Regions from separate parts of the Actinoplanes sp. NPDC051861 genome, predicted to be linked through region 3. Evidence: riboswitches for the same ligand, from Rfam matches in the RefSeq annotation. Region 3 holds a riboswitch; each other region holds the start of a gene.

Region 1 (3,201 bases), on a different contig from region 3:
GAAGGATCAGCCGGCCCTTTTCGTCCAGGCGCGGGGTGTGTGTGCCGAGGAACATCGGCCCAACCCCCCTTGCCGCGGCACCGGCTCCTTCGCGGGGAAGTCGGTCCGCCTGTCAACTCGGGCCGGCAGGCTTCGGTTGAGTTCCTCGGTCCTGCCACTGCGCACCACTTTACTCCACTTCCCTCCACCTGCAACCCGAAAGCGTCGGCTCGCGAGCCGTTTTCGCGGACGAAACCCCAGTTCACAGGCGGTGGAGCGGAATGGAGCCGCAGACCATGATCGACCTGGTCCGGTTTCCGACATCGGGCACACCAGGTGGGAAAACTCCCCCATTTCCGACCCTCCCACGCCCCCGACCCCCCTCCGACCCCCCGCCGTGGAGGAAAGTGGAGCACCCCGGTGGAGGAAAGTGGTGCCCTCCGGTGGACGAAAGCGGCTGCCCGCCGGGGAGGAAATCAGGGGTCCGGGAGAGAAATCAGGGTCCGGGAGAGAAGGCGGCCGGCCAAAGTGGCACACGCCACCCGCGGCAGTAGACAGTCCAACCAGGATCGCGTGTGGAGTTCGGGTGCGGAGCGGGGAGGAAGTTCACACGCAAGGAACGCGTGTGGAGTTCGGGTGCGGAGCGGGGGCGAAGTCCACACATCGCGGGGTGAGGGTGAGCCGGCGGGTCTGCCCGGCGGGCGCGGCAGGGGGCGGGACCGGTGATGGGCTCGCGGTGTGGGGGCGGTACGCGTAGTCGCTTCTGCCGGCCGTCGTGCACGTAGCGTAGAAAGAATTAGAGGGTGACCCACCGCGTGCCGGACGTGAAAAACGCCTGTGGGGCGTGACCCGAACCGGAATCACACCCCACAGGCGTATGCCTTACTTATTAAGGCTGTTGCGATGCCACCACACCGCGCACCTTACTTACTGCGGTCCACTACGCGACGAGGCGGCGGACCACGTAGTTCTTGCTCCAGATCTTGTGCTTGCCGACCCGGGCACCGCTGTGCGGCGAGTCGTAGATGTAGCCGTTGCCCGCGTAGATGCCGGCGTGGTAGCCGTAGGACCCGTTGCGGAAGACGATCAGGTCGCCGACCTTCTTGTTGCTCTTGGCGACCGCCTTGCCCTTGCTCTGCTGCGAGTTCGCCTTGTGCGGCAGGGACTTGCCCGCCGCCTTCTTGTAGACGTACTTGGTGAAGCCGGAGCAGTCGAAGCGCTTGGGGCCCGCCGCACCGTACTTGTACAGCGCGCCCTTGTGCTTCTTGGCCTCGGCGAGGATCTTCGCGCCGCTGGCCTTGACGTTCACCTTGGTCTTGCTGGTGATCACCTGGTTGAAGCCGGAGCCGGTGAAGACGGTCCGGGTCCACGTGTTGACCAGCGGCTTGGCGGTCAGGGTGACCGTACCGTTCGCGTTCCGGACGGTGTCGGTGTCCCAGGTCCGCCAGGCGCCGTTGCTCCAGCCCTGGAGGCGGACCGTGCCCTTGGCGATCTGGCCGGTCCGCGGGTCGATGACCTTCGCGGTGACCTTGAGGGTGGAGCCCCACTTCAGGCTCCGGGTGCTGACCGTATTGGACAGCTTGGGCGTGACCTTCACGGCAGCGGCTTCAGTGGTGACAGCGGCGACCGGGGTGGTGCCGGCGGCTGCGGCGGCCGTGGCCGTCATCAGCTGTCCGGCGCAGAGGCAGAGGCCCAGGGAGAGTGCGACAGTGCCGGTGCCGACAGACATGCTGCGGCGGCCCCGGCGCGAACTGTGTTCGCCCACGGTAGAGAGATCCCTCCGGCACGCCTGCGAGGTTAGCTGTCGGGTTCGGGCGGGAAGGTTGCCCGGCCGCCGGAGCGGCTTCACCCCAAGGTCACCCCTGGTGCGCCACGCGAGATGCCGTGGCGCGGGACGGACCGCGAATGGGTCCCCCGTCCCCGCCCCCGAATGCCTTGTCTTTCTTGCGAAACACTGTGTGGTCGCACCGTCCGGAACGGGGCAGGGCTCGGCGTGAACCGGTCCGGTGCGACCGGCGAGCGGATTGCCGCCGGCTCAACCTTGGTACCTGAACGCGGCCTAGATCGTCAGCGTGCTCGGGATCACGCTAAGTAGTTGGCACGCTGGGCGCTGTCCAGTTTGTTACCTCCACGAGACAAATGCCGTGACCAGGCGCTACCGAGCAACTACGCAACGTCCAAGGTTACGGGTGAACCAGAACACATAAATAACTCGCCGTCGCGTCCGAAGTGGCCGGAGCGGGGAAAACACGCTACGCACGTGATCTTGATGGTCTGGCAACGCGACGTAACCTTTGCGTCCGGTACCCTCGCTGGCGTGACGGACGGGAAGATGCCACTCATCGCCAAGGTCGCGACCTCGGTGTCCAAGACCGCGGCAGCGCTCTCCAGGGCCGCCGGGCGCGGCGACGGCTCGGTGATCGGCGGCTGGATCGGCCTCAAGATCGACCCTGACCTGCTGGCGCACCTCTCGTCCGGCCGGGCCGTGGCGCTGGTCTCCGGCACCAACGGCAAGACCACCACCACCCGGCTCACCGCGGCCGCGGTCGGCTACCTCGGACGGGTCGCGACCAACTCCTTCGGTGCGAACATGCCGACCGGGCACACCTCGGCCCTGGCGAAAGAGGGTCACACCCCGTTCGCGGTCCTGGAGGTGGACGAGCACTACCTGGCCCAGGTGATCGACTCCACCAACCCGCGCGTGGTGGCGCTGCTCAACCTCTCCCGCGACCAGCTCGACCGGGCGAAGGAGGTGGCGATGATGGCGCAGCTGTGGAAGGTCGCGCTCGCCGGCCACCCCGACATCCGGGTGGTCGCCAACGCCGACGACCCGATGGTGGTCTGGGCCGCGAGCGCCGCTCAGCAGGTCACCTGGTTCAGCGCCGGCCAGCGCTGGCTGGACGACTCGTTCGTCTGCCCGGAGAGCGGGCACGCGATCGAGCGGGCCAACGGCGACTGGTGGTGCACCGGCTGCCCGCTGCGCCGCCCCCGGCCGCACTGGACGGTCGAGGACGAGGGCGTGATCGATCCGCGCGGCGACTGGCACCTGGTGAAGCTCCAGCTGCCCGGCCGGGTCAACATCGGCAACGCGGCGACCGCGCTCGCCGTCGCCGCCGAGTTCGGGGTTCGCCCGATCGAGGCACTTCCGCGCCTCTCCCAGGTGACATCCATCGCAGGGCGTTACGCCCAGGTGGACCGCGACGGCCGCAACATCCGGCTGCT
Region 2 (3,201 bases), on a different contig from region 3:
GTCGTCGACGGCGAGGTGTACGTCGCCGTTGCGTGCGGTGCACGGGGTTCGGGTCATGGCCGCCTCACCTATTCGGGAACGGTGTTCGCGAACACTGTATCGGAACGATAGGGTGGGCGCATGGAGGCGGTGCCGGTATGGCTTCGGGAACGGCGCGCGGGAGTGGGCCGGCCCGCAGAGCGGTCCCGGGCCGAGGTGACGGCCGCGGCGATCGCGCTGGCGGATCGCGAGGGGTTGGCCGCGGTCTCGATGCGGCGTGTCGCCGCTGAGCTGGGCACCGGAGCCGCGTCGCTCTATCGCTACGTCGACAGCCGCGACGACCTGCTCGACCTGATGATCGACGAGGTGGCCGCCGGGTATCAGCTGCCGCCGCCGGGTGGTCCGTGGCTGCCGGGGCTGCTGGAGGTGTGCCGGCAGGCACGCGAGCTGATGCTGCGGCACGGCTGGCTGCCGGAACTGGTGCTCACCCGCTCGGCACTCGGCCCGCACGGCACCGACCTGCTGGAACACGTGCTCGCGGTTCTCGCCGAACATCCGGCGAGCGTGGGGCGCAAGCTGGAGACGTACGCCGTGATGACCACGCTCACCGCCGCGCTCGCCCTGAACGAGCTCAACGGTGGCTCCGCTGCTCGTCAGAGGCAGGGCGCCTACCTGGCCCACGTGATCGCGGCGGGGCGGCACGCCCACCTGACGGCGGCGCTGAGCCGCGGTTCGCTCGTGCCGGCACCGAGCTTCGAGGACACCGTGTCGCGTGTCCTGGCCGGCCTGCTGGGCGAGTGATGAACGGGCGGCGGCACGACGCCGCCGCCCGAACGAGAGCGAAACCCGTCAGACGGCCAGGCGCTGACCGGCGTACAGCAGATGCGGGCTCTTCAGAACACCGTCATTGGCCTGGTAAAGAGCACGCCACCCACCCGACACCCCATAACGAGCCGCGATGCTCGCCAACGTGTCCCCGGGCCGGACCACATGGGTACGCGCAGACGCCGTGGTGCTGGTCGCCGCAGCCCGCGCCGGCTGGCTCTGCGGCTTGTACGCGTTACGCCGCCCACAATGCGGCCACGCACCGAGCCCTTGGCGCCGCAGCACCCGCTCGGCGATGGAGATCTGTTCGGCCTTACTGGCCAGGTTGGCGGTTCTCGCGTACTTCGTGCCGCCGTAGGAGCGCCACGTCCCGCGGCTGAACTGCAGGCCGCCGTAGTACCCGTTGCCGGTGTTGATGCTCCAACGTCCACCGGACTCGCATCGTGCGATGGCGTCCCAATTCACGTTGGACGCGGCGGAAGCGGCGGGTGTGGGCCCGACTACGACGAAAGCCAGCCCGACAGCAAACACGCCCAGGGCACGACGAACCCGCTTTTTGATGTGAACCATGACTTTTGTCCTCCACGCCTGCGAGGTCAGCTGTCGGGTTCGGGCAGAGGTGCCCGGCCGCGCGATGCGGCTTCACCCCGAGGCGCCGTAGCGCCGAGGAACTCTTGGGTCCCCCGCTCCATGCCTTTGTGTCTTGATCCGTGGTCGGCGGCAGGACTCGGCGTTCCGGCCACGGAATCCGCGATTGCGGACTGCCGACGGTAGCCACCACCCGACCAGGCTGGCCATGCCTGCAAGCGGGGCCGGTGACCTTGTTCACCCAAATTAGCCGCTTTGATCTTCTTTTGTGTGACTTAATCAGCAGATTTCTTGCGGCGCGTCGCGGCGGTGCGAATTTTTCAGCGACAGTGCACAATCGGCACCCATGAGCGATCCAGCACGCGAGTTCGACGTGATCGTCTACGGTGCCACCGGCTTCGTGGGTGTCCTGACGGCACGGCACCTGGCCACGAACGCACCGGCCGGCACCCGGATCGCACTCGCCGGACGCTCACCGGAGAAACTGGAGTCGGTCCGCGCCCGTCTCGGTGTCGAGTGGCCGATCGTCGTCGCGGACGCCACGGACGCGGAGGCGCTGGCCACGATGGCCGGAAGCACGCGCGTCGTCATCACCACCGCGGGTCCCTATGCGAAGTACGGCCGGATCCTGGCCCGTGTCTGCGCCGAAGCGGGCACCGATTATGTGGACCTGACCGGCGAGGTCCTGTTCGCACGCGACAGCATCGACGACAACCACGAGACGGCGAAACGCACCGGCGCGCGGATCGTCCACTCCTGCGGCTTCGACTCCATCCCGTCCGACATCGGAGTTTTCGTCCTGCACGAGCGGGTGCGTGCGGACAACGCGGGCGAACTGACCGACACCACGCTGGTGGTGACACACCTACGCGGTGGTGTGAGCGGCGGCACGATCGACTCGATGCGCTACCAGGTCGACGTCATGAAGAAGGACCGGCGATTGCGGGCGATCGGCGCGAGCGCGTACTCCCTCAGCCCGGACCGCAAAGCGGAGCCGGACCTGGGCCGCCAGCCGGACATGCTCGCCATGCCCGCCTCCGAAGTGGATCCCGGTCTGCGCGGTCATCTCGCGCCGTTCGTGATGGCGTCCTACAACACGCGCGTGGTCCGGCGCAGCAACGCGCTCCTGAACTGGGCGTATGGCCGCCAGTTCCGCTATCGCGAGGTCATGCGCGTCAGCTCACCGATGCGCGCCCGCGTGATCAAAGCTGGCCTGAACAGCCTGTTTGTCGGGCTCGCGGTGCCGCCGTCCCGGTTCGTGCTGGATCGCTTCCTGCCGAAGCCGGGCACCGGCCCGAGCGAGCAGACGCAGCAGAACGGCCACTTCACCATGGACATCTTCACCACCACGACGGACGGCTCGCGCTACACGGCCCGCTTCCGGGCGAAGGGCGATCCAGGGTACGCGGCGACGGCCGTCATGCTCGGCGAATCAGCTCTGGCCCTCGCGCTGGACCGGGACCGGCTGCCGTCGTCCGGCGGCGGCGTGCTGACCCCGGCGACCGGAATCGGCAACGCGCTGGTCGACCGCCTCCGCACGGCCGGGATGGAGATCACCGCAAGCAAGCAATGATCGAGAAGACGTGCCAGTGCTTGGGCCCGCTGTAGGCCATGCCCGGCGCGTCCTCCTCGTCCCAGTACTCGATGTCGAGGCCGTCCACCAGCGATCGTGCCCCGGCGGCGTCGAGGAATGTCATTTCCGGACGGCCGGCCCAGGAGTCGTGGACCCCGAACAGGTTCACGGCCAGCCGGCCGCCGGGGCGCAGCGTCGACCGCAAGAGCGTCCACAGGGCCGAGAAGGACGGGGGG
Region 3 (3,201 bases):
AACGCTCGGCCGGGAATCCCGGCCGAGCGTTTTGCTGAGGTCCGCTAGAGCATCGAGACGTGCACGTGGTCGGTGTGGTCGCTGGCACCCGAGTACGAGTGCCACTCGCCGGTGGCGGGGAACCAGATCTGCTTGTACCAGATGACGTAGTAGATGCCGAGGCGGTCGGCGTTACGCACCAGGAACGCGGTCAGGTCGTTGCCGTACCGCATCATGTCGTCGTTGTGCGCCGACGAGAACCCGCTCTTCTGCAGGGACCAGTCACAGGCCCGGCCCTTGGGGTGCTCGAAGGGACCGCCGTTGCGGTGGCACCCGACGAAGCGCTTGAAGCCGGCTTTCCGGACTTCCTTGTACATGTGCAGCGTGCGCTTGGTCACACAGCCGCTGGTGGTCTCGTCCTTCTCCGTGCAGCCCTCGGACGAGAAGCCGCCGCTGGAGTTGCGCGGTGCCGGCGCCGCGGTCTTGGACGTGGCGTCGACGAGGCCCTTGGTGATGGTCTTGTTGATGCCGGTGCCGCCGCCGACCAGGTCGAGCTGGTTCTCAGCGGCCTTCTTCTGCTTCTGCAGGACGGTCAGCTGCTGCTGCTCGTTCTTGAGCTCGGCGTCGAGAGCGGCCTTCTTGTCGCTGATCTCCTTGATCGCCGTGTTCAGCTCGTGCAGCTTCTCGTCGTGGAGCTTGTTGATCTCCTCCAGGGAGATCGCCTTGCTCATGAAGTCGTTCGACGAGTCGGCGTTCAGCAGGAAGCCGATGGCACTCAGGTTGCCGGTCTGATACTGCTGGGCGGCGATCGAGTTCACCTCGGGGACCAGCGCGTCGCGCCGGATCTCCGCGGCCTTGATGTCGGCGGTGAACTTCTGCTGGTTCTTCCGTGATGTGGAGACGGCTGCCTTCGCGTTGACGAAGCGCCTGTTGGTCGCCTCCATCACGGTCGACAGATCGGCGTCGCCCTCCTCCTCGGCGGTCGGCGAATTACCACCCGGCGCCGCGGTGGCCGTTGTGGCCGGGGCCACAAAGAGCGCGGTGGCCACGAGCGGCGCCAGGGCAAGATTCAGCCACCGGCGGGGACTAGCGGTCATCAACAGTTCCTTCCTTGTCACCGCCGACCGAGTTAGCTGACGGGTTCGGGACGGAAGCAATCCCTACCGCAAACTGCGGATACACCCCAGTGACCTGGTTCCCCGGCTCGCCTTTCGACGATTGGGCGGCGGCCTGCCGGCAACTCGGGGGCGGTGCCGTCCTGGCAGGACCGGACTGGAGTTTACCCGAGATATCGCCGAGCATCAGGTCCCGCTGAGCTGCGAAAAGTGTTACGAGGCAACGACTTTCCGTAATCGCGTCACGTGCCGTATCTGGCCAATCGCGGTGCGTACGAGAACTGTCGATCTGTCGATGTAGTGGGTATGGTCGGAGCCGGTTCCCACCCGGGGACCGCCGCCTAATCGCCCTTGCGGCGAGCCGGGGAACCACCTTTTCCTCCGGGGTGAATCCGCGTTTGCGGTAGGGATTTCCTTCGTCCCGAACCCGTCAGCTAACTCGGTCGGCGGCCGACGGAAGGAAATGCCTGTGCAGGATCAGACTGCGCGGCGATTAGCAGCGGTGATGGCGCTGCTCGTCGCCGTGTGCGGGCTGGCCGTCACCACGTCGCCGGCCACCGCGGCCCCCCGTCTCCTCGCCGCGCCGGGCGACTCCGGCGACGACGGCGAGGGTGGTTCCAAGTCCCTCATCGAACAACTCGAGGACGCCTCCAGCGGTTTCATCAAGGCCAAGGCGGCTCTCAAGAAGTCCAAGGAGCAGCAGGCGGCGCTGACCGCCGAGCTCAAGCGTCTCGACTCGCAGATCGGTCCGCAGCAGGACGTCCTGGACGAGATCGCTCAGCAGGCCTACACCTCGGGCCGGCTCGGCGCGATGTCCGCACTCGTCACCGCCAGCTCGGCCGACAGCTTCATGGACCGCGCCGAGACGCTGGCAACCGTGGCGGCGCAGCAGAACGCGGCGATCGCCGATCTGAAGACCACCCGCGAGAAGCAGCAGCGCGCCAAGCTCGCGATCGAGGCCACCATCCGCGACCAGCAGAAGCAGGTCAACGTGATGGCCAAGCGCAAGGCGCAGGCCGAGACCGCGCTGAAGAAGGCGAACCAGGGCCAGGACGCCAGCTCGTCGAGCGACGGCGGCGGCAGCGCCTCGGCCGACCCGGCGCCCAGCGGCTCCGGCAACGGGTGCACCGAGTCGGACCCGACCACGAGTGGCTGCCTCACGCCGCGCACCCTGCACGCGCTGAAGCAGGCGCAGTCGGACGGGTTCACCCGCTTCACGCGTTGCTTCCGCGAGCAGAACAGCGGTGAGCATCCGAAGGGCCGCGCCTGTGACTTCTCGGCCGAGAAGGGCACGTTCGGCGGTGACGCCACCGGCGCGGACAAGACGTACGGCAACAACCTGGCGAACTACTTCATCAACAACGCCGACGAGCTGAGCGTGCTCTACGTCATCTGGTATCGGCGGATCTGGCTGCCGAGCAGTGGCTGGAAGTCGTACAGCGGGGCGGGTGGCGATCCGTCCAGCGACCACACCAACCACGTGCATCTCTCGGTCGACTGACGCGGCGGGGGTGCGGGGCCTACTTACGCATGTAGGCCTCGTACTCCCGCATCACCTCGTCGGTGGGCCCGTCCGCCCGGATCAGCCCGGACTCCAGCCAGATGGCCCGGTCGCAGGTGTCGCGGATCGACTGCTCGCTGTGGCTGACCAGGAACACCGTGCCCGCCTCGGCGCGCAGCTCGCGCACCCGCGCCTCGCTGCGGCGGCGGAACTTGGCGTCTCCGGTGGCCAGGGCCTCGTCGATGAGCAGGACGTCGTGCTGCTTGGCGGCGGCGATGGAGAAGCGGAGCCGGGCGGCCATGCCGGACGAGTACGTCCGCATCGGCAGCGAGGAGAAGTCGCCCCGCTCGTTGATGCCGGAGAAGTCGATGATCCCGTCCTTCTTCTCCTTGACCTCCTGCGGCGACATGCCCATCGCCAGGCAGCCCAGCTCGACGTTGCGCTCGCCGGGCAGCTCGTTCATCAGGGCGGCGTTCACGCCGAGCAGGGACGGCTGGCCGGAGGCGTAGATCTTGCCCTTGGCCACCGGCAGCAGGCCGGCGACGGCGCGCAGCAGCGTCGACTTCCCGGAGCCGTTGCTGCCGATCAGGCCGATCGCCTCACCCC
Region 4 (3,201 bases), on a different contig from region 3:
CGCACAGCATCTGGCTGGCCGGTCAGATCCGCGACGCCGAGCTGCGGATCATCCCGGGCGAGGGCCACGTCTCGGTGCTGGCGGGCCAGGCCGTACCGGCACTCGACTGGCTTCACGAGCATGCGTGAACCGCCTCCCGACCTGACCGAATCCGATCTGATCGCGACGCTGCGCGCCGGCTGGGACATCGAGGCCACGAGCGTCGACTTCCTGCCGGTCGGCGCGGGCAGTCACTGCTGGTCGGTGCGCGACAGCGGCGGTGCGAGGTGGTTCGTCAAGGCGGACAGTCCCGGTTCCCTCGACGATCTGCGCCGCTCCCTGCTGACGGCGGTCACGCTGCGCGAATCCGGGCTCGACTTCGTCCTCGCCCCCGTGCGCGGGTCCGGCGGGGAGATTCTGCGGCGGCTCTTTCCAACGTACGCAATAAGCGTCTTTCCCTTCACCGAAGGCACCGCCGGCGATTTCGTCCCGCACGCGCCCGACGATCGGCACCGGACCATCGAGCTGCTCGCCGCCCTGCACGGCGTCACCACCGCACCGGCGCCGCACCTGGACCTGCGGCTCCCCGGGCGGGACCGCCTCAACGAAGTTCTGCGGGACACGGGTGAGGTGTGGAGCACCGGTCCCTACGCCGAGCCCGCGCGGCGTGTCCTGGCCGGCCACGCCGACCGGATCCACGGGTGGCTGGCCGAATTCGACACGCTCGCGGCGCACGTTCGCGACCGGGGCGACTGGGTCCTCACGCACGGCGAGCCCCACCCCGGGAACCTTCTGCGCACCGCCGGCGGCCCGCTGCTGATCGACTGGGACACCGCCCGGATCGCACCACCCGAACGCGACCTCTGGATGCTCACCGGCGGCTTCGCGTCGATGCTCGGCCTCCAGCCGGCCGGCGACGACGACGCCGTCCTCGGCCACTACACGTCACTTACCGGCCGCGAGATCTCCGGCGACGGTCTGGCCTTCTTCCGGCTGTGGTGGGTCCTGGCCGACATCGCCATCTACGCCGACGAGCTGCACCGCCCACACGGCGAGAGCGCCGATCTGGCTGCGTCACTCACCTACCTCACGGGATACCTGTAACCGAACCCCGCGCCGCCCGCCGCCCGCTGGGTGCCGCCCGCTGAGTGCCGCGCGCCGCCCGCTGCGTGTCGAATACCGCCCGCTGAGTGCCGCGCGCCGCCCGCTGCGTGTCGAATACCGCCCGCTGGGTGCCGGGCGGCGCGTGCCAGGGAGCGCTCTGCTGGTGACGCCATGCCCGGCGTCATCGGCGGGCATGGCGTCGTGACCCCGGCATCCATTCCGGAGGCCGGCGTCGTCGTGCGGTCGAACCGGCCGGCGCTCAGACCGGTGCCCAGCGCCGCGAACCGGCCTGAGTGCGGGCCGGTGGGAGCGCCGGCGATCGGGTGGTGCGGTCAGCGCAGGCGGATGCGCTGACCCGGGAAGATCAGGCTGGGGCTGTCGAGGGTGGACTTGTTCAGCCGGTAGAGGGTGCGCCAGCCGCCCGCGACCTTGAACTTCCGGGCGATCGAGGCGAGTGTGTCACCCGACCGGATCACGTAGGTCTTTCCGCCGACCGCTTTGACGGCGACCTTCTTCTTGGCCTTGGTGGCCTTCTTGTAGACCCCGGCCTTCCTGCCGCACACGGGCCATGGTTTGAGGCCGCGCTTCGCGTACAGTTTCTCGGCGATTTTGATCTGCTCGCCCTTGGTGGCCCGGTCGGCGGTCGGCGCGTATTTGCCGCCGCCGTTCGCCTTCCACGTGCCGCGGCTGAACTGCAGGCCGCCGTAGTACCCGTTTCCGGTGTTGATGTGCCATCTGCCGCCGGACTCGCACTTGGCGAGCACGTCCCAGTTGACCTGCCGGGCCGCTGACGCCGGGGTGGCGGGGCCGAGCAGGATGCCGGCTCCGGTCACACCCGCGGTCACCAGACCGAGGGCAAGGCGCGTTCGTCTACCGAATCGAGACATGGGAGATCCTCCACGCCTACGAGGTGAGCTGTCGGGTTCGGACAGAGTGGCCCGGCCGTCTTCAGGAGCTCCTCGACCGTGGCGAGGGCCAGGTCGAAAATGCTCTGCGGCTTCACCCCGAGGCGCGTTCGCGTGACGCGCCGGATTACCTGGGTCCCCCGCTCCTGCCTGAGATTCGAGTCTGTGGACGGCGGCAGGACTCGGCGGACCGTCCACAGTGCCCGCCAACGCGGGACCGGCCGACGGTAACCACGTCACGGCGCGGAAAGCCAAGTTTTACACCCGTGATAGTGACGTTCTTCACGGTATTTGCCCGATTTGATCTTGTTCGCGCCCTGGAATGGCGGGCATTCCGGAAAAGGGGTCAACCGGGTGTCGTCACGGAAGGCGTGACCTGGGAGGGGATGAACGGACGGCCGGAAAAAGGCGGATCAGGTGACGATGGATACCTGATCGGTGACGTGTTCGGACAGGAAGTCCACATCGGGCTCCCAGCCGAGGCCGGCAGTCGTCGGGACCGCGACGAAGCCGTCGGTGCAGACGATCGGACGGGTCGTGATGTCGCGGGCGTAGTACTTGTCAGAACCGGACACGTCGGAGGGCAGCGTGAAGCCGGGGAGGGAGCTCAGCGCGACGTTCGCCGCGCGGCCGACGCCGAACTCGTGCATGCCCCCGCACCAGACAGGCACACCCGCGTCGCGGGCGAGATCGTGGGCGCGGACCGCGTGGGTGAGGCCGCCCATCCGGGACACCTTGATGTTGATGACGCGGCCGGCCCCGAGGTGCAGCGCCGTCCGCAGATCGCCGATGTCCTCGATCGACTCGTCCAGGCAGAGCGGGGTTTCCAGGCGAGCCTGCAGGGTCGCGTGGGCCACCAGCTCTCGGGGAGCGAACGGCTGCTCGATCATCGTCAGCCCAAGCCGATCAAGCACCCCAAAGACCGATTTTTCCGAAATGTCGTAGATGCCGTTGGCGTCCACGTGCAGCGTCACGGCGGGGAAGGCGGCCCGAACGGCACGGACCGGCTCGACGTCCCAACCCGGGGCGATCTTGAGTTTGACCCGTTTGTACCCCTCGCTGACCCGAGCGTCCACCTGCTCCAGCAAATCGTCGATCGCCGGCTCGATCCCGAGCGAGACCCCCGCCGCCACGCGCGACCGGGTCCCGCCGAGCGCCGACGCGAGCGGCAAGCTGTTGTCCGAGGACCACATCGCCCAGGCAGCCATGTCGA

The links. A riboswitch is a leader RNA that binds a small molecule or an ion and turns the genes downstream of it on or off. The one in region 3 is predicted to bind cyclic di-AMP.
Region 1: it holds a riboswitch for cyclic di-AMP, as region 3 does, so the genes downstream of both, AB0M02_RS16255 (NlpC/P60 family protein) here and AB0M02_RS42615 (hypothetical protein) in region 3, are expected to answer to the same signal.
Region 2: it holds a riboswitch for cyclic di-AMP, as region 3 does, so the genes downstream of both, AB0M02_RS06995 (transglycosylase family protein) here and AB0M02_RS42615 (hypothetical protein) in region 3, are expected to answer to the same signal.
Region 4: it holds a riboswitch for cyclic di-AMP, as region 3 does, so the genes downstream of both, AB0M02_RS25605 (transglycosylase family protein) here and AB0M02_RS42615 (hypothetical protein) in region 3, are expected to answer to the same signal.

The regions. Positions count from the first base shown of each region.
Region 1 is NZ_JBFAYE010000004.1:448,142-451,342, forward strand. Features, by position in the region: gene mraZ (division/cell wall cluster transcriptional repressor MraZ) at 1-55, opposite strand, end outside; gene AB0M02_RS16255 (NlpC/P60 family protein) at 920-1,708, opposite strand; cyclic di-AMP (ydaO/yuaA leader) riboswitch at 1,751-1,930, opposite strand; gene AB0M02_RS16260 (MurT ligase domain-containing protein) at 2,312-3,201, shown strand, end outside.
Region 2 is NZ_JBFAYE010000002.1:89,767-92,967, forward strand. Features, by position in the region: gene AB0M02_RS06985 (alpha/beta hydrolase) at 1-57, opposite strand, end outside; gene AB0M02_RS06990 (TetR/AcrR family transcriptional regulator) at 121-780, shown strand; gene AB0M02_RS06995 (transglycosylase family protein) at 829-1,374, opposite strand; cyclic di-AMP (ydaO/yuaA leader) riboswitch at 1,375-1,547, opposite strand; gene AB0M02_RS07000 (saccharopine dehydrogenase NADP-binding domain-containing protein) at 1,739-2,965, shown strand; gene AB0M02_RS07005 (class I SAM-dependent methyltransferase) at 2,946-3,201, opposite strand, start outside.
Region 3 is NZ_JBFAYE010000029.1:58,369-61,569, forward strand. Features, by position in the region: gene AB0M02_RS42610 (hypothetical protein) at 45-1,076, opposite strand; cyclic di-AMP (ydaO/yuaA leader) riboswitch at 1,081-1,214, opposite strand; cyclic di-AMP (ydaO/yuaA leader) riboswitch at 1,423-1,559, shown strand; gene AB0M02_RS42615 (hypothetical protein) at 1,558-2,595, shown strand; gene AB0M02_RS42620 (ABC transporter ATP-binding protein) at 2,615-3,201, opposite strand, start outside.
Region 4 is NZ_JBFAYE010000010.1:135,598-138,798, reverse strand. Features, by position in the region: gene AB0M02_RS25615 (alpha/beta hydrolase) at 1-128, shown strand, start outside; gene AB0M02_RS25610 (aminoglycoside phosphotransferase family protein) at 121-1,083, shown strand; gene AB0M02_RS25605 (transglycosylase family protein) at 1,416-1,928, opposite strand; cyclic di-AMP (ydaO/yuaA leader) riboswitch at 1,974-2,158, opposite strand; gene menC (o-succinylbenzoate synthase) at 2,402-3,201, opposite strand, start outside.